4 regions of the Duganella sp. GW821-FHT07F09 genome follow, and region 1 is predicted to be linked to each of the others. Evidence: predicted binding sites of a transcription regulator. Region 1 holds the regulator's gene; each other region holds the start of a gene.

Region 1 (4,632 bases):
GCTGTCGTCGGCCACCAGCAGGCGCAGGTCGCCCAGCGCCGGCTTGCGGCGCTCCTCTGGCCGTTCCGGCAACACCTCGAACGGCAGGCTGAAGAAGAAGGTCGAGCCCTGCCCCGGCGTGCTGTGGACCGCGATTTGCCCGCCCATCAGCTCGATCAGCCGCTTGGTGATGGCCAAGCCCAGGCCGGTGCCGCCGAAGCGCCGCGTGATGCTCTGGTCGCCCTGCGAGAAGGCGTTGAACAACTGCCCCAGCTGCTGCTCGGTCATGCCCATGCCGGTGTCGCGCACCTCGAAGCGCAGCAGCGCGCCGTGGTCGTCGCGCGCGTCGAGCTCGACGCCGACCACCACCTCGCCCTGCTCGGTGAACTTGATGGCGTTGCCGGCCAGGTTGACCAGGATTTGCTGCAGCCGCATCGAATCGCCGCGCAGCCGCTTGGGCACCGACGGTTCGACGCTGATGGCCAGCTCCAGTTCCTTGTCGCCGGCGTTCATCGTCATCATCGTCGCCAGCGAATTCATGGTGTCGTCCAGGCTGAACTCGACGGGCGACAGCTCCATGTGGCGCGCCTCGATCTTGGAGAAGTCGAGCACGTCGTTGAGGATGCCCAGCAGCGATTGCCCGGACACCTTCACCATGTTGAGGTATTTGCGCTGCTGGGTGGTCAGCGTGGTGTTGCCCAGCAGGTAGGCCATGCCCAGCACCGCGTTCATCGGCGTGCGGATCTCGTGGCTCATGTTGGCGACGAACTCGCTTTTGGCGCGGTTGGCGGCCTCGGCGCGGTCGCGCTCCTTCTCCAGCTCCTGGGCGCGGGCCTCGACCTCCAGTTGCAGGCGGCGCCGCTCGGTGATGTCGGAGATGACGGCCAGCACCTTGGTGCCCTGGTCGGTGCGCACCGCGCTCAGGTTGATCTCGACCGGGAACTCGCTGCCGTCGCGGCGCAGGCCGAACAGGGTGGTGGCGCCGCCCATGCGCACCGGCTCGGCGCTGAGGCGGTCGGCGAAGAACTTGACCCGGTGCGCGGCGTGCTGCGCGCGCAGCGCCGCCGGCACCAGCGTCTCGAGCGGCTGGCCGAGGATCTCGTCGCGGCCGTAGCCGAAGCGGCGCTCGGCCTCGCGGTTGAAGGTTTCGATGCGGCCGTCGACGCCGACCACGACGATCGCGTTGGGGGCGAATTCGACCAGGCTTTGCAGGCGCGCGTCGGCCGCCAGCCGGTCGCGCATCAGGTTGTTGAAGGCGGCCGTCAGCTGGCCGACCTCGTCGTCGGCGCGCACCGGCAGCGGCGCGAAGTGGGTGGCGTCGCCGCGCAGCGCGACGATGGCGTCGCGCAGCCGGATGAGCGGCGCCAGCAGGCGCAGGGTGAGCCAGCCGATCAGCGCCGCCGCCAGGATCGACGCCACCACGCTCCACACCAGCACGCGCGAGAGCACGCCGTCGAAGGGTTCGAACGCCTCCTCGGCCGGCAGCGAGGCGGCCAGGACCCAGTCGACCGACTTGAGCGCCTTGTAGCTGTTGAGGGCGCGCTCGCCGTTACCGTTGATGCTGTCGACGGTGCCCTCGAAACCGTCCCGCAGCGCGCGCGTGGTGGCGGCGTTGGCGCCGGCCTGGCGCGGTTGCAGCAGGCGGCTGGCGTCCGGATGCAGCACGTAGACCGGATGGTCGCCGCGCGTGAGGGCGAAAAAGTAGCCGCTGTGGCCGACCTTGGCGGTGCGCAGGTGGCCCAGCACATTGTCCTTGTACAGGCGCAGCACGCCGTTGAGCACGCACACCACCTCGCCGTTGGCGTTGAGCACGGGCGCCACCATCTGCACGATCGGTTGCTTGTTGGACTTGCCGATCACCGGTTCGGCGATCAGCGGTTTGCGGGTGCGCATCACGGTCCGGAAGTAGGCGCGGTCGGAGGCGTCGATGCCGACGCGGCCGGGCTGGACCGGGATGTCGGCGATCACCATGCCCTGCGGATTGAGCACCAGCAGGTCGTCGAACAGCGCCAGCACGGCGCGGTCCTGGTAGTAGGCGCGCAGCCGCTCGGTGGACCCGGCGATCTCGACCGGCTGGTGGCGCGCCGACAGCGCGATGATGTCGAGCAGCATGGTCAGCTTGTCGTCGAGTTCCTCGGCGGTGCGGCCGATCAGCGCCGTTTGTTGCGTGAAAAGTACTTTGGTGAAATCCGCCTTCATGCGTTGCATCTGAACCACGGTCACCAGCGCGATCATCAGGATCGACGTGATGCTGGTCGCCAGCGCAACTTTAGCCTTGATGCCAAGTGGCTTCATTTCATCCTTGTCGGGCGGGTCGGACATGAAATTGGAGAACTACGGAGTGCTCAGGAATTCTCCTATCAATGCCCGACCTTGGCAACAGTATTAACGCCGGGCGGCGGCGATGATCACGTCGGCGACTTTTTGCGGCTGCGACACCATCGGCACGTGGCTCGCTTTCAGCGTGATAGTGGTGGCGTTGATTTTCTTGGCGAACGCCTGTTGCAAGGCCGGATCGATCATGCGGTCCTCGGACGCGGCGATGTAATAGTTGGCCTTGTTTTTCCAGGCCGCCACGGTGGTCTTGTCGGCGAAGGCCTTGGCGGCGATCGGGCCCTGGGTGGCGGCGATCAGCGCGGCGGTGGCCGGCGGAACGTCCTGGGCGAAGTTGGTGGAGACCGACGCGGTCGGCAGCCACAGGAAACCGCCGGCGTCGGCTTGCAAGGTGGCGATGCCTGGCGGCACGGCGTAGTCCTTGCCCAGCTCGGCGGTGGCCTGGCCTTCCGACGGTGCGAACGCGGCCACGTAGACCAGCGCCTTGACCTTGTCGCTGGTGCCGGCCTCGGTGATCACGGTGCCGCCCCACGAGTGGCCGACCAGCACCACTTTACCGGTTTGCGCGTCGATCACGCGCTGGGCGGCGGCGACGTCGTCGGCCAGCGAGGTCAGCGGGTTTTGCACGGCCACCACTTTCAAGCCTTGGGCCTGCAGCAACGGGATGACTTTTTCCCAGCTGGAACCGTCGGCGAAGGCGCCGTGCACCAGCACCACGGTGGTGTCGGCGGCCGGCGTGGCGGCTTGGGCGGTCAGGACGGTGGCGGCCAGCAGGGCGGAGGCGATGATCGAGCGTTTCATGGTGATTCCTTTCGAGGTTGGTTGTTTACTATTAAGTAGTGTGCTACTTGCTTGAGGTGAACTATAGCGAACAATCTAATAGCGTGCAAGTTAAATTTAACCGGATGTCGAAAATATTTGCGGACCGGGTGGGCCGCCGGTGCAAGCACGCTTGCATGAAGCAAGGCTCGGAGTGGCGCGAATACCTGATCGGTACAGTGCGGCATCGGCCGAAAGCAGCGACTAATGGTCTACACTGGCGGCATGATCAGAGACCTCCCCGCACTGGTGCTGCCCGGCGCCACCATCGACATCCTCAAGGCCAGCTGCGCCAATTGCAGCATGCACCAGTTGTGTTTACCGATGGGACTGGGCAATGAAGACATGGAGCGGCTCGACCGGATCATCGGCCGCCGGCGCAAGGTCGCGCGCGGCGCCACGTTGTTCCGCATCGGCGATCCGTTCGTGAATTTGTACGCGATCCGGCTCGGCCACTTCAAGACCTACCAGGTCAACCGCGAGGGCGCCGAGCAAATCACCGGTTTCCAGATGGCGGGCGAGTTGCTGGGCATGGACGCCATCAGCACCGACCTGCACCATTGCACCGCCGTGGCGCTGGAGGACAGCGAGGTGTGCGAGATTCCGTTCGGCAGCCTGCAACAGCTGCTGGCCGACATGCCGACCTTGCTGCGGCACTTCCACCGAATGATGAGCCAGGAGATCACGCGCGAGCAAAGCGTCATGCTCCTGCTGGGCAATATGCAGGCGACGCAGCGTTTCGCCGCCTTCCTGGTGAACCTGTCGTCGCGTTACGAGGCGCGCGGTTACTCGCCCAACACCTTCCAGCTGCGCATGTCGCGCGAAGAGATCGGCAACTACCTGGGCCTGACGATCGAAAGCATCAGCCGCCTGCTGTCGAAGTTCAAGAAGGAAGGCCTGCTACGCGTGAGCAACCGCGAAATCGAACTGCTCGATCCGCCCATGCTCAAGGCCATCACGGCCGGCACGCAGACCTGCCATTAGCGGCGGAATGACCACATAGACACGTAGGGCGGATTAGGCGAAGCCGTAATCCGCCATGCATGCGTCCCCGGGGGCTCCTGGCGGATTACGCTACGCTAATCCGCCCTACGTGGATCCACGATTGCGGTGGGTTCCCCGGTCAAAATCACCATCCAACCACGGGCTTATTCGGCGCGCAGGGTGACGCTGCGCTGCGCCGGCCAGCTCCAGGCGCCGGCCAGGCGCCAGTCGCGCTTTTCGCCTTCCACCAGCACCACCCAGCGGCTGCGCTCGAGCATCGGCAGATTGATATGGAAGCCGCCGAATTCGTCCGGCCGCACCACCAGCTGGATGTCCTTGGCCGGCAAGGTCGCGTGCGACAGGCGTACGAACAAGCGCTCCGTCTTGGCGTGGTCGTCGCTGTCGCGGCGCAGCTGGCCGGCCAGCATGCCTTGCGTGGGGTCGTAGCCGATCGACATCGACAACCCCAAGGTGCTGGCCACGCGGTCGCGCCGCAAGTCCTGGTTGATGGCCTTG
Region 2 (4,632 bases), on a different contig from region 1:
GGTAGATGTGGGCGTGCGCGTAGCGCGCCTCGCCGGAGACGTCGGCCGCCGCCTTGAGGCGCTCGGCGCGCACCTGCACCAGGTTCTCCATCGAGGCGTTCTGGCGGACCATGCCGTAGTAGCCGGCGGCGGCGGTGACGATCAACAGCACCAGCACCAGGCCGGGCGCGAGCAGCAGTTTGGGACCTATGCGTAATTTCTTCAACATGATGCTCTCCGGCGTGGGTGCGGGCTGCGTGCGAAGCTTGGTGGATAAGCGGCGCGCTGCGTCGTTATTGCTTCTTGTAGATGCCTGCCTCCAGCACGACGTCGCCGACGCGCAGGATGTAGGTGGTCTTCGGCTCGATCTTGCCGGTGGTCGGATTTTTGTACTGGTAGTCGACCCAGCCGCTGCCTTTTTTGGCGGCCAGCTCGATGATCTCGCGGCGGTATTTCTTGCCGCTGGCGTCGGGCACGTCGGTCAAGTCCTTGCCGACGATGGAGGGGTTGACCGGATGTGCCAGCACGATGCCGGTGTTGATGTCGCGCATGTCGACGTACAGCGAACCCTGGATGATGTCCGGGTCCTTGGCGCTGATCTTTTTGATCATCGCTTCCTTGCCGTTGGCCTTCATGAAGGCGGCGCCTTTTTCGGCCATGGCGATGGCGTCTTTCTCGGTCGGTTCGGCGGCGTGGGCGGCGGACAGGTTGAACAGGGCGGACGCGGCGACGGCGGCCGATGCGAAGTGCGCGAAGTGCGGTTTCATGGTGGGTCCTTGTCAGGTGAGGGGGATTGCTCGGCTAAACTTTACGCCCGCCCCGGTCGCCGGGATTGCGCTGCCGCAAGGTGTGGCCGCATGGCAATTACGACCGTGGTTTTATTGCCGCTTGCGCCCAGTCCTTAAATATTTCCAAGCGTCACTTGATTTTAGGCAATTTCAATGGCCCGTGGGCAGCCTAGCATGCAGTTTCCGCCACCCAACAAAAGCGATAGGAAACCGCCATGACCACCAACCTGATTTCGTCCGGGACCCCAAGCGCCGCGCAGGCGCCGAAGTTCAAACCCTTCATCCGCCAGACCATCGCCAACTCGCGCCAGTGGGAATGGATACCGCCCGATTTGCAGGAGGCGGTGCAGGTGGTGTCGCATGTGCTGCCGTTCCGCACCAACGAATATGTGCTCGACCATTTGATCGACTGGAACAACATCCCCGACGATCCGATCTACCGCCTGGTGTTCCCGCACAAGGACATGCTGCAGGCGGACGACTACGCCCAGTTGCGCGACCTGGTGCTGGGCCACGCCAACCCGCCGGCGATGGCCGAACTGGTGCGCAAGATCCGCATGCGCATGAATCCCCATCCGGCCGGGCAGATGACGCACAACGTGCCGCGCGTGAACGACGCGCCGGTCAAGGGCCTGCAGCACAAGTACAAGGAGACGGTGCTGTTCTTCCCCAGCGCCGGCCAGACCTGCCACGCCTATTGCACCTTCTGCTTCCGCTGGCCGCAGTTCGTCGGCATGGACGACATGAAGTTCGACGCCCGCGAGTCGCACGAGCTGGCGGCCTATCTGAAGCTGCATCCGGAGGTGACCGATGTGCTGATCACCGGCGGCGATCCCTTGATCATGAACACCCGCTCGCTCGAGGCCTACATCGAGCCGCTGCTGGTGCCGGAGCTGGCGCATATCCAGAACATCCGCATCGGCACCAAGTCGGTGGCGTACTGGCCGCAGCGCTTCGTGACCGACCGCGACGCCGACGATCTGCTGCGCCTCTTCGAACGGGTGGTCGCCAGCGGCAAGAACATGGCCATCATGGGCCACTACAACCACGCGGTGGAGCTGCGCTCGGAGATCGCCCAGCTCGCCGTCAAGCGCATCGTCGGCACCGGCGCCACCCTGCGCATGCAAGGGCCGCTGATCCGCCACATCAACGAAGACCCGAAAAGCTGGGCCGAGCTGTGGCAGACCGGCGTGCGCCTGGGCGCGATCCCCTACTACATGTTCGTCGAGCGCGACACCGGCCCGCGCGAGTACTTCGAGCTGCCGCTGGCGCGCGCGCACGAGATCTTCCAGGAGGCCTACCAGATGGTGTCGGGCCTGGCGCGCACCGTGCGCGGGCCGTCGATGAGCGCCTTCCCCGGCAAGGTGGTGATCGACGGCGTGGTCACCATCGGCGGCGAGAAGGTCTTCGCGCTGCAGTTCCTGCAAGCCCGCAATCCGAACTGGGTGCGCCGTCCGTTCTATGCCAAATACGATCCCAACGCGACCTGGATGGACCATCTGAAACCGGCCTTCGGCAAGGAGAAGTTCTTCTTCGAGGAGGAGGGCGGCAGCCGCAGCGAGTACGGCATCGAGACGCCCGGCCAGCGCAAGGTCATCCCGCTGATCTCGGCGCGGCAGGAGGCCGCCGCCGCCGCGGTGTCGGCCGGTTGCAGCGCACCGAACGCCGCATAGGGTGACGCCATGCTAACCGGGGAACGGACGCGGGAGGACCTGGTGTGCATGCCGCCACCCCCGACCCGCAATGCGGCCACAGGGGTCGGACCGCGTACGGGGGCCGACCCCGCGCCTCCGGTTCGCGGGTTGGGGGCGCCGGCGCCCAAACTGTCGGGAAGCGCGGTATTCCTGTTGGTGTTCCTGCCGTTCGCGCTGGGCCACTTCCTGTCGGCGCTGATGCGCACCGTGAACGCGACGGTGGCGCCGCAACTGGTGACGGCGCTCGCGCTCACGCCCGGCCAACTGGGGCTGCTGACCAGCGCCTTCTTTTTCGCCTTCGCGCTGGTGCAGCTGCCGGTCGGCATCGCGCTCGATCGCTGGGGACCGGCCAAGGTGCAGCTGCCGATGCTGATCGTGGCGGCGGTGGGCGCGCTGGCCTTTTCCGGCGGCGACACCTTCGCCGAGCTGCTGGTGGCGCGCGCCGTGATCGGCCTGGGCGTGGGCGGCTGCTTCATGTCGGCGGTGAAGGCGATTTCGACCTGGATCGCGCCGTCGCGCATGCCGTCGGTGCAGGGTTACCTGATCGCCGTCGGCGGCCTGGGGGCGGCGTCGGCCACGTTGCCGGTGCGCCTGGCGCTGCACTACACGGACTGGCGCGGCCTGTTCGTCGTGCTGGCCGTGGCGGCGGTGACCACCGGCCTGCTGATCCGCATGCTGACGCCGTCGCAGCCGGTCACTCCGGCCCAAGGGTCGGGCAGGGGCCCGGTGCTGGCGGCGATGGGCGAGGTGTACCGCCATCCGGCCTTCCGCGAGGCGACCATGCTGGTGTTGATCCCGCATACGGTGTTCTTCGGCATGCAGGGGCTGTGGATCAGCCGCTGGCTGACCGACGTGGCGCGTTTTTCGGACGAGGCGGTCGGCTACCTGCTGTATCTGAGCATGGCGGCTATCATCTTTGGAGCCATCGCGGTGGGCATGATCACTGAGTGGGCCGGCCGGCGCGGGGTGCCGCCGATCCGCGTGGCGGCGGCCGGCGTGGCGCTGTTCATCCTGGTGCAGCTGGGCTTCGTGTTCAACTGGTCGCCCAGCTTCCAGACCTTGTCGGTGCTGTTTACGCTGGTGGGCACGGTGACCGGCATCGAGTACGCGATCATCGCGCAGAACCTGCCCGCCAGCTTGACGGGCCGGGCCGCGACCTGTCTGAACCTGCTCATTTTCCTGGGCGCGTTCGCGGTGCAGGCGGGCTTCGGCATGGTGGTCGGCTGCTGGCGGCCCAACCTGATGCAGCAGTACCCGGCCCAGGCCTACCAGGTCGGCTTCGCGGTGCTGGTGTTGCTGCAGCTGCCCGGATTGGTATGGTTCGTGTGGCGGCACTGGAGACGGCCGGCGGGTTCCGGTAGAATGGATCTCCATTCCGGCAACCCGGCGACCAGCCCTCCATGACGCGATGACCAAACTTCAACAGGCCCAGAACGGAAACAGCGCGGACAACGCGTTCACCTCCCTGCCGCGCAGCTGGCAGGATTGGATCACGGAGAATCTGGCGCGCGCGTGCAGCCCGCTGGATATGGCGAACAGCATGGCCCGCTCGGGCCAGTACAGCATGGCCGCGGCCAGCGCCGCCATCGACGAAGCCCTGCGCATGCGGGCCCGGGCCGATGGCGGCGCCGGCGTCAGTGAGCCAGTGGCGGCGCGGAGCGTCTTCGTGGCGCCGCAGCAGATGCCCTTCATCGACATCGAACGCAATCGCGTCGCCGCCCCGGACCGCGAGGTGGAGCTGCTGTTCGTGCTCAAACAGCCGCAGGTGATCCTGCTCGGCAATGTGCTCAGCATGGAGGAGTGCGACGCCATCGTCGCCCATTGCGGCACGCGCTACACCCGCTCGACGGTCACCGGCGAGGCCGACGGCGCCAGCGTGGTGCACGAGGGCCGCACCAGCGAGATGGCCTTCATCCAGCGCGGCGAGGCCGAGGTGGCCGAGCGCATCGAGCGGCGCCTGGCGGCGCTGGCGCACTGGCCGGCCGAATGCGGCGAGCCGTTCCAGCTGCAGAAGTACAACAGCACGCAGGAGTACCGGCCGCACTTCGACTGGCTCGACCCGGACAGCAGCGGCCATCAGAGCCACCTGCAGCGCGGCGGCCAGCGCCTGGCCACCTTCATCCTCTATCTGAGCGACGTCGAGCAGGGCGGCGGCACCGTCTTCCCCGGCA
Region 3 (4,632 bases), on a different contig from region 1:
CCGTCGCGTATCAGGCCGACCGCGTCGGCCGCGCTGACGATCTTGTTGCGCTGGACGGCCGGCATGCCGACGGTGGAAAAATCAAGGCTACGTCCTGGCATGATCGACTCCTTTTTTTAATCCCGCTTTTAGTCGGACTCGAGATCTGTTTTGTCTAGTTCAGGCCCCAGCAGCAACTGCGCCGCCTCGCTCGGCAGCGCTTCCACCGTCTTGAGCTTGCGCGCCATCTGGCGGCTGCGGGTCTCGGCCGATTCGATGTTCTTGGCGGCGCGCTCCAACGTCAGCTTGGTGGCGGCCAGCACGTCGCCGAACTTGGCGAACTCCGTCTTCACGGCGCCCAGCACCTGCCACACTTCGGACGAGCGCTTCTCCAGCGCCAGCGTGCGGAAGCCCATCTGCAGGCTGTTGAGCAGCGCCGACAAGGTCGACGGCCCGGCGATGCTGATGCGGTGCAGCCGCTGCAGTTCATCGGCCAGCCCGGGACGGCGCATCACTTCCGCGTACAGCCCCTCGGTCGGCAGGAACAGGATGGCGAAGTCGGTGGTGTGCGGCGGCGACACGTATTTTTCCGAGATCGTCTTGGCCTCGCCGCGCACGGCCCGTTCCAGCTCGCGCCCGGCCAGCGCCACGCCCTCGGCGTCCGCGCGGTCGGCGGCGTCCAGCAGGCGTTCGTACTGCTCCTTGGGGAACTTGGCGTCGATCGGCATCCACACCGGCGCCCCGCCCTCCACCTGGCCCGGCAGCTTGAGCGCGAATTCGACGCGCGCGCCGCTGCCGGCGATGGTTTCGACATTCTTCGCGTACTGCTCCGGCGTCAGCACCTGCTCGAGCAGCATCTCCAACTGCACCTCGCCCCAGGTGCCGCGCGTTTTGACGTTGGTCAGCACCCGCTTCAAATCGCCGACGCCCAGCGCCAGCTGCTGCATCTCGCCCAATCCCTGGTGGACGCGCTCGAGCCGCTCGGACACCTGCTGGAACGACGCCGTCAGCCGCGTCTCCAGCGTCGCGTGCAGCTTCTCGTCGACGGTCTTGCGCATCTCTTCGAGCCGGGCGCCGTTGTCCGCCTGCAGATCCTTGATCTTGGCTTCCAGGGTCGCGCGCACCTCCTGCATGCGCGCCGCGTTCGACTCGGTCAGCCGGGCCAGCGCCTGGTTCATGCTGTCGGCGAACTGCTTCAAGCCCCGGCTCTGCTCCTCGCGTCCGACCAGTCCTTGCGCCTGCAACTGGCGGCGCATGTCCTCGAACTGCTGCACCGTGGCGGCGTGCGTGGTTTGGGCCGTCGTTTGCAGCTGCATGCGCACCTCGCGCTCGACCCGTTCGATGCGCTCGGCCAGGCCGGCGTCGGCCTGGGCGCCGTCGGCGCGCCCGCGCAACAGCACTACCACCTGCATCACCAAAACCATGGCCAACGCCGCCAGCAGGACAAAAAATTCGGTCTGGGTCATCGTGTCAATCCGGCTTGTTGCGCATCCAGTCGGCGGTCTGGTAGAACGACTCCATCAGCCGCACCCGCAGCGCCTCGTCGATGCCGACGTCCTCCATCGCCCACGCCATCGCGCGCAGCCACTGGTCGCGCTCTTGCGTGCCGATGGCGAACGGCATATGCCGCATCCGCAGGCGCGGATGGCCGTGCGCTTCGATGTACAGGTCCGGCCCGCCCATCCAGCCGCTGAGAAACATGAACAGACGCTCGCGCGCGTTGTCCAGGGTGGGCGGATGGGCCGCGCGCAGTAGCGCGAACTCGGGCTCCAGTTCCATCAGATCATAAAAACGGTCGACCATCTCGCGCACGCGCGATTCGCCGCCGATCACTTCATACAGGGTTTGTGGTTCAGTCATAGCCGTCATGATAGCGCACCGCGCCGCCCCATGCGCGCGGCGCGCAACGTACCCACGCGGAACAACGCGCCGCTTACACCAGCGCCAGACGGTTCAGGCGACGCGTCGACGACCAGCTCTCCAGATCGATCTGCGGGCGGATATCCTCGCACGCCTGGACGATGCGCGCCAATTGCGAACTGTCCAGACCCGAGTTGAGCGTCAGCCGCACCAGCGAGCGGTTCTTGGCCGTGGCCGGCGCGCAGAACATGGCGCCATAGATGCCGTGCGTTTCCAGCAGCTTGCGCAACGCCAATGTCTTCGGCTCGGGGCCCGGCTCCAACGCGATGATCTGCTCGCTGCCCTCGCCGACGTTGTAGCCGAGCGCGCCCAGATCCTCGCGCAACTCCAGCGATTTCGCGTGCAGCGCGGCGCGGCGGTCGTCGGCGGCCGCGACAAAATCGATGGCGGCGTCGAACCACGCCAGCTCGTGACCCAGCAGACAGGAGCTGAAAATGGCCGGTCGCGATTCCGACAGGAAGTACCCTTTGAACTTGCTCGAACAGGTGACGAACCCGGCGCGCCCGGCGAACGCCTTGGCCAGCGACGCCGTGCGGAAATGGACGCGCCCGCTTAGACCGTGCGCCGCCACCAGCCCGGCGCCGCGCGGCCCGTGCGTGCCCAGCGAATGCGATTCGTCGACGATCAGCAGGCAGCCGTACTGCTCCGCGATCTCCACCAGTTCCCGCAACGGCGCCAGGCTGCCGTTGGTGCTGTAGAGCGCGTCGACGGCGATCAGCCCGCGTCCATGGCGCGCCAGCTGCTTGCGCAGATGCTGCATGTCATTGTGCAGGAACGACACCGGCGCCGCCCCCGCCGATTGCACGCCTTCCCACAAGGAAGCGTGGGCCTGCATGTCCAGGTACACCGGGATGCCGGGCGCGGCCAGGGTTTGTACCAGGCCGACATTGGCGGCCCAGCCCGATTGGGCCAGGATGCCGTCCTGCGCGCCCATCAGCGCGGCGAACTTGCGCTCCAGCCGATGCTGGGCGCTGCCCTCCTGCAAATACACGGCCGACATCAGCATTTCCCCCTGGCTGTCGCGCAGCGCGGCGATCTGCGCCCCCACCAGCGCCGGCTCCCCGCCCAGGCACAGGTAGTCGTTACCAGCCAAAAACACGGCACCGCGCGGCGTCGGCTGCCACGCGTGCGGATGCTCGCCGCCCAGCAATTGCTCGATGCGGGTGACGTAGTGCTCGTCCATGCGGACGTTGACATAGTCGGGCATCACCTGCTCGGCGGACAGGGCGATGGCGCGGAAGGTGGAAGCGGAATCGGAACGGGTGCGGTGACCAGCGATAGCGTTTGACATCTTATTCTCCTCAGAAGTTGAAAGGTTGCTATTTGTGAATCTCATGTCGCACCTTGCAGCAAATAAAGAGAAGGAGATTGATGCAAATCAACTTGTGATTTGATATGGCCGAGCTCGGTTCAATTTCAGGCGATGATGCTAACTTGATACACGTCACATTGGCCATGAAGCATCCCCTGCAAGCACGCTGGAAACGTTGGCAACACGGAGTGGTCCAGTCGCTGCTGCTTTATCATGGCCGTGAGGACCATGCGACCGTGCGCGTGCTGCTGCTCGCTTGCATCGGCACGGTCGGCATGCCGCTGTACTACGTGATCTGGCAGCATTTTTTCCCGCAAGAATATGAAAGCCTGCCGCTGCGCATGGTCGGCATCCTGCTGTGCGCGCTGGGTCTGTTCGCGCGCCAGTTCACCCGCCGCATGCTCGATCTGTACCTGCTGGTCGCGCTAAGCTATATCTTTCCGTTCTTCTTCACGTTCATGTTCGTGATGAACCACGCCTCGGGGGTCTGGGGGGAGTCGCTGCTGATCGGTCTGGTCGTTCTGTTCCACTTCGACACCAGCCTGGCGCTGCGGGCCTATGTGATCGGCACCGCGCTGGCCTGCGTCGTCGCCGTCGCGCTCGGTGAAACCGCCACCCTGCTCAGCAAGCAGGTGTTGCAGCAGCTGCCGGTGCACTGGTTCACCATCGCCGTGCTGTCGGCGGCCAAGATCAGCCGCAACGTGCTGGCGCAGGAAAAACTGGCCGGGCTGGGCGCCGGGCTGGCCACCGTCGCCCACGAGTTGCGCACGCCGCTGACCAGCGTGGACGCCAACGTGCGCGGACTGCTCAGGTTGTTCTCGGACATCAACGGGCGGGTGGCGGACGACCGGCTCGGCACGATCGACGCGCTGGCCCGCATCCAGTTCGAGGTGCGCCACATGAACCACATGATCGATCTGTTCCTGCTCAGCGCCACGGCGGTGCGGCAAAACCTGCGCCCGGTCGAGACGGTATCGATGGAAACGGTGGTCGAGGCGGTGCTCAAGCGCTATCCGTTCTCCAGCACCGGCCAGCAAAAGATGGTCGCCCTGGAGGTGCGCCACAACTTCCGCTTCGCCGGCCAGGCCGAGCTGTCGGTGGTGATCCTGCTCAATCTGCTGCGCAACGCGCTCAAGGCGGTGCAGCGCGCCGGCAAGGGCCGCGTGCGCATCGTCGTCGACGGCGCCCACGAGCCGCCGCGCCTGCTGTTCATCGACACCGGCTGCGGCATCCCGGCGCCGCAGATGTCCCTGATTTTTCGTCGCTTCTACTCCTACCCGCCGCACAACGGCGCAGGGATAGGCCTCGCGCTGTGCCAGGAAATCATGGAAGCGTGGAACGCCACCATACGCTGCGTGTCGCGCGAGAGCGCGTACGCCATCTTCGTGCTGGAGTTTCCCCAGCAGCTGTCCACTTCAAGG
Region 4 (4,632 bases), on a different contig from region 1:
TCTTGCCGAAATACCGGCGGCCGAAACTGCCCGACACCATGGTGCGCGGCGATGGCGACCAGGTGGCGCCGGCCGACCAGTAGCGTCCGGCCGGCGCGCCACGGGTCGATTCGTAATCTTTTTTCTCGTAACCGCCGGTGCCGAACAGCGAGATGCTGTTGGTGAGCGGAGTGCTCAAGGTCAGCGCGCCGTCGGTCATCGTCACCGGTGCGGTCGCGGCGTCGTCGATGTGCCTGCGGTCCAGATTGAGGTCCCAGTTCCAGCCGCGCCCGCCGTTGTCGCCGGTCAGGCGCAGATGGGCGCTGTTGTTTCGCACGCCCAGCCGGTTGCCGCTGTCGACCCGCTGATGGTCGTAGCGCAGCACCGCCGTCGCCAACCCGCGAAAGTAATGTTGCAGATAGGGGCTGAAGCTGTGCGAGCGGACCTGGCTGCTGTTGCCGGTCACTTGCGTAGCATCGGCCCGCTGCGGGCCGAAGGCCGAGATGTTCTGCAGACCGATGCTGGAGCGCGCGTCCAGATACAGCCAGTCCGGCAATACTTCGGCGTGGCCGGCGGCGTCGAGGTGCTGGTTGGTGCGGTCGGCCTGGCGCGTGTACAGCACTTTTTGCAGCGAGTACGACAGCACCAGGTTCAGGCGCGGGCCGTCGTTGGCGGTGATGTTGACGCCGGGCGAAACTTCCGTCGTCAGTTCGCCGCGCGCGCGTTCGGCGGGGGCCAGGTGGACGTTGTCGGTATAGCTTTCGCGCACGCTGAGCATCGGCACGACGCTCCAGTCGGCCCCTTGCGCCGCGCCGGGCAGGAACAGCAGGATGAACACCGGAATCGGCGAATGGCACATGCGGACCGCGCGCGGCGCGAACCTAATCATAATAACCATAGTATTCGCCACCGGGAAAACCCTTGCTTTTGTTATAGATGAGGCTGACGTTCGGGCAATGCTCGATGCGCCGCAGCGCTTCCTTGACGTCGTGCTGCGTGGTGCGTTCCGACTCGACCACCATCAATATCTGTCCCATCTGCGCGGCCAGCACGCTCGCCTCCGTGGTCAGCAGCAGCGGCGGCGAATCGAAGATCACGATGCGGTCGGCGTAGCGCTCGGCGATCTCTTTGAGCAGGCCGCTCATGCTGCGGCTGGCCAGCAGCTCGGTGGCATGCTTGTTGGCGCGCCCGGCCGGCAGGATGCTCAGGGTGCTGACGTTGGTGCGCAGGATGACATCCGACAGCTCGGTCTTGTCGCGCAGCAGGATGTCCATCAGCCCCGGCTCGGGAGGCAGGCCCAGCACCTTGAGCACCGACGGCCGGGCGACGTCGGCGTCCACCAGCAGCACGGTGATGTCCATTTCCATGGCGATGCTCATCGCCAGGTTGACGGCGCAGTAGGTCTTGCCTTCGCCGGGCAGCGCGCTGGTGACGACGATCAGGTTGCCGTGGCGGATGGGGGGCGTGTCGTTGTCGCCGCGCGCGTTGCGCAGCAGCGGGCGTTTGATGATGCGGAAGTCCTCGGCGACCGGGGTGCGGCCGCCGTCGTGCGTGACCATGCCCAGTTGGCCCAGCCGCGCCAGATTCAGCTCGACACAGCGGGGCGACGCCAGCGCGGCCGTCTGGGCGGGGGGAACCGGCCCGGCGGGCAGGATAGGCAGCTCTTTGGTTTCGTCCATGGTGGATCCGGTTGGTCGCTATCGCAGGATGGTGCTCGCCAGCACGCCGCCGTAGACCATGAACAGGCTCGACAGGGCGGCGCCGAACGCGTACTTGCCGCGTTTGCGCTTGATCTTCTCGCCCTCGGTCCAGTTCATCGATACCGTGCCCAGCACCGGCAGGCCGGTGCGCTCGCGCAGTTCGCCCGGCCGCAGGAAGGTCGGCCGCACCTGGCTGATCAGCAGGGCGGTGGCGATGCCCGTCAGCAGCGCGCCCACCAGTACCACGCTCAACAGCAGCGGGCGGTTCGGGCCGATCGGCGTCAACGGCACGGTGGGTGGATCGATGATCTTGAAGGTCATCATGTCGGTGGTGGAACTGAGGTCGCCCGACAACTTGGCCGCCTCGCGCCGGCCGACCAGCTTTTCGTAGTTGTCCTTGTTGATCATGTAGTCGCGGTTCAGTTGGGCCAGCGCGGACTCGACCTCCGGCACCGCATTGGCTTGCGCCAGCAGCCGCTCGTGGCGCGCGCTGAATTCCTGCACCCGGGCGGCGATCGAGGCCACCTTGGCGTCGGCCGCCGCCTGCGCCACCTTCAGCTGCTGCAGCATCGGGCTGAAATTTTTGCCCGGGTCGCCAGAGGGCTTGAGTTTGCCTTCCTCGACCTTGCGCGCCTCCAGCTGCGCCACCAGGCGCTTGGCGGCGACGATGTCGGGGTGCAGCTCGGTGTATTGCAGGCGCAGCGCGTCGAGGTTCTTGTTGATGGCCGAGATGCGGCCGTCGAGCTCGGGATTGTCGATGCTGGCCGGCGTGGCCAGCGTATCGAGGATGGGTTCGTCGCCGCTGATCTGGCTGGTGATGGCGTTGCGCGCCTGTTGCGCCTCGACCAGCTCCAGCTTGGCCGTGTTCAGGGCGTCGGATGATTGTTCGAGCTGGGTCGAATAGTCCGTGCCCTGGCGCGGCAGCAGGCCGGTGTTCTTGCGCTTGAATTCCTTGAGTGAATTCTCGGCGGCGATCAGCTTGAATTCATACGCCTTGATCTGGTCGTCGATAAATTGCACGGCTTTACGTGTTTCACCATTCTTGCCTTTAAAACTGCCTTCGAGGAATATCGTCAGCAGCGATTGCACGACGTCGCGCACCAGGCGCGGATTGCGGTTGCTGTAGCTAATCGTGTAAATATCGTAATTGCCGGTGCCGCCGATTTTTATCTTGCCCATTAATTCGTCGAGCTGGCGTTGCTGGTCGCGCGGGGTTTTGGCGTTGATGTCCAGATCGACCATGCGCACGACGCGTTCGACGTTGGGACGGCTCAACAAGGTGCGGCTCATGATGGACACCTGCTGCTCGACGTTGGGCACGCTCGTCATGCCCGCCAGCAGCGGCTTGAGGATGCTCTGGGTGTCGACGAAGACGCGCGCCGTGGTTTGATAATCGTCCGGCAGCATCGCCACCTTGGCCCAGCCCAATGTCGCCACCAGCCACATGACGGAAATGGCGTACCAACGGTATTTCCATATCCCTTTAAGGCTGGATGTCAGCTGGTTGATTAACTCCTCCATATTCAATTGTCTCCACTGACAGCGCACTCGGGAACTTAAATTATATGGCTGGGATAATACAAATTTCCCTTAACTCCAAGCTGCTTGAGGCAGATCAAGCGGAGTGGGCCGTGTTTTCTGAATGATGGACTCCAGACTATTCAACGGAAGCGGTCATGCATACCTACCTGCGGTTTTCGGCTGGCGCGATGGTGGCGGCGGCCCTGTTGCTGAGCGCGTGCGCAAGCCGGATCTCCCTGGTGCCGCCGGACGAGCCGCCGGCGCAACTGGCGTACCTGATCGGCGCCGGCGACAACATCAACATCAATGTCTGGCGCAATCCCGAAGTGTCGGTCAGCGTGCCGGTGCGGCCGGACGGCAAGATCACCACGCCGCTGGTCGAGGATCTGCAGGCCGCCGGCAAGACCTCCACCGAGCTGGCGCGCGACATCGAGAAGGCCCTGGAGAAATACATCCAGCAACCGATGGTGACGGTGATCGTGACCAGCTTCGTCGGGCCGTATTCGCAGCAGATACGGGTGATCGGGCAGGCGGCGCGGCCGCAGGCGCTGGCCTACCGCCAGGGCATGTCGCTGATGGACGTGCTGATCGCCGTCGGCGGCATCACCGATTTCGCCGCCGGCAACAAGGCCAACCTCATCCGCACCGTCGACGGCACCCGGCGCGCGGTACCGGTGCGCCTGCACGACCTGCTGCGAAAAGGAGATATTTCCGCCAATGTTGCCGTGCTGCCCGGCGACGTGCTGGTGATCCCGGAGGGCTGGTTCTAGCCTGGGCGCCGGCCGCGCAAAAAATATATTTTTAAAAGTAGGGAACTTTTTGGCAAATGTCGAGGTCTGACCTGCATGCCCAGTCGCCCCTTTGCCGGCGGCTGGCCGACAGACCTGACAGGATGCCAACCGTGCAACACGACGATGCGATAGTTTCCTTTGAAGCCAATACAGGCCTGCGCGACCTTGTGGTCGGCGAGGGCAAGGAAGAATCGATACTGGATCATCCCCTTGATCAGCAAACATTTCATATACGTATGGCCAATTCGCAGGGCCGGCGCGAGGCGGCCAGTCTGCTGCTGAAGAAAATGTACGGCTGGCGCGGCTACTCGGTGGACCCCAACGCCACCCATTCACCCAATAAAATCACCCTGTTCGCCGAAACCGGCGGCCAAACCGTCGGCACGATGTCGCTGTGCCTGGACACGCCGGAGATCGGCTTGCCGGCCGACGAGAACTTCCTCGACAAGCTCGACGAACTGCGGGGCCGGCAGCGCCGCCTGTGCGAACCGTCGCGGCTGGCGATCGACAAGGGCGTGTCCAAGCGGGTATTCGCCGCGCTGATCCACATTTCGTACATTTACGCGCGCAATATTCACAACTACACGGACTACATCATCGAGGTCAATCCGCGCCACGTGATGTTTTACAAGCGCATGCTG

The links. The regulator FNR, encoded in region 1, switches genes on or off when oxygen is low (the NO sensors DNR and NnrR bind a similar motif). The targets are predictions, from matches to a motif close to TTGATNNNNATCAA.
Region 2: the regulator FNR is predicted to act here: its motif matches at 902-915, upstream of AC07P1_RS28550 (KamA family radical SAM protein).
Region 3: the regulator FNR is predicted to act here: its motif matches at 3,268-3,281, upstream of cqsA (alpha-hydroxyketone-type quorum-sensing autoinducer synthase).
Region 4: the regulator FNR is predicted to act here: its motif matches at 3,285-3,298, upstream of AC07P1_RS11165 (XrtA system polysaccharide chain length determinant).

Annotation. Positions count from the first base shown of each region.
Region 1 covers NZ_JBWKQJ010000002.1:520,385-525,016, forward strand. The annotation lists gene AC07P1_RS07415 (response regulator) at 1-2,274, opposite strand, end outside; gene AC07P1_RS07420 (alpha/beta fold hydrolase) at 2,365-3,114, opposite strand; gene fnr (fumarate/nitrate reduction transcriptional regulator Fnr) at 3,358-4,116, shown strand; gene AC07P1_RS07430 (FixH family protein) at 4,281-4,632, opposite strand, start outside.
Region 2 covers NZ_JBWKQJ010000013.1:81,005-85,636, reverse strand. The annotation lists gene AC07P1_RS28560 (methyl-accepting chemotaxis protein) at 1-208, opposite strand, end outside; gene AC07P1_RS28555 (cache domain-containing protein) at 273-746, opposite strand; gene AC07P1_RS28550 (KamA family radical SAM protein) at 983-2,440, shown strand; gene AC07P1_RS28545 (MFS transporter) at 2,489-3,865, shown strand; gene AC07P1_RS28540 (2OG-Fe(II) oxygenase) at 3,870-4,632, shown strand, end outside.
Region 3 covers NZ_JBWKQJ010000001.1:931,892-936,523, forward strand. The annotation lists gene AC07P1_RS04245 (acyl CoA:acetate/3-ketoacid CoA transferase) at 1-101, opposite strand, end outside; gene AC07P1_RS04250 (DNA recombination protein RmuC) at 129-1,445, opposite strand; gene AC07P1_RS04255 (group II truncated hemoglobin) at 1,450-1,848, opposite strand; gene cqsA (alpha-hydroxyketone-type quorum-sensing autoinducer synthase) at 1,913-3,190, opposite strand; gene AC07P1_RS04265 (sensor histidine kinase) at 3,355-4,632, shown strand, end outside.
Region 4 covers NZ_JBWKQJ010000003.1:608,172-612,803, forward strand. The annotation lists gene AC07P1_RS11155 (TIGR03016 family PEP-CTERM system-associated outer membrane protein) at 1-877, opposite strand, end outside; gene AC07P1_RS11160 (XrtA-associated tyrosine autokinase) at 861-1,658, opposite strand; gene AC07P1_RS11165 (XrtA system polysaccharide chain length determinant) at 1,677-3,200, opposite strand; gene AC07P1_RS11170 (XrtA/PEP-CTERM system exopolysaccharide export protein) at 3,356-3,970, shown strand; gene AC07P1_RS11175 (N-acyl amino acid synthase FeeM domain-containing protein) at 4,093-4,632, shown strand, end outside.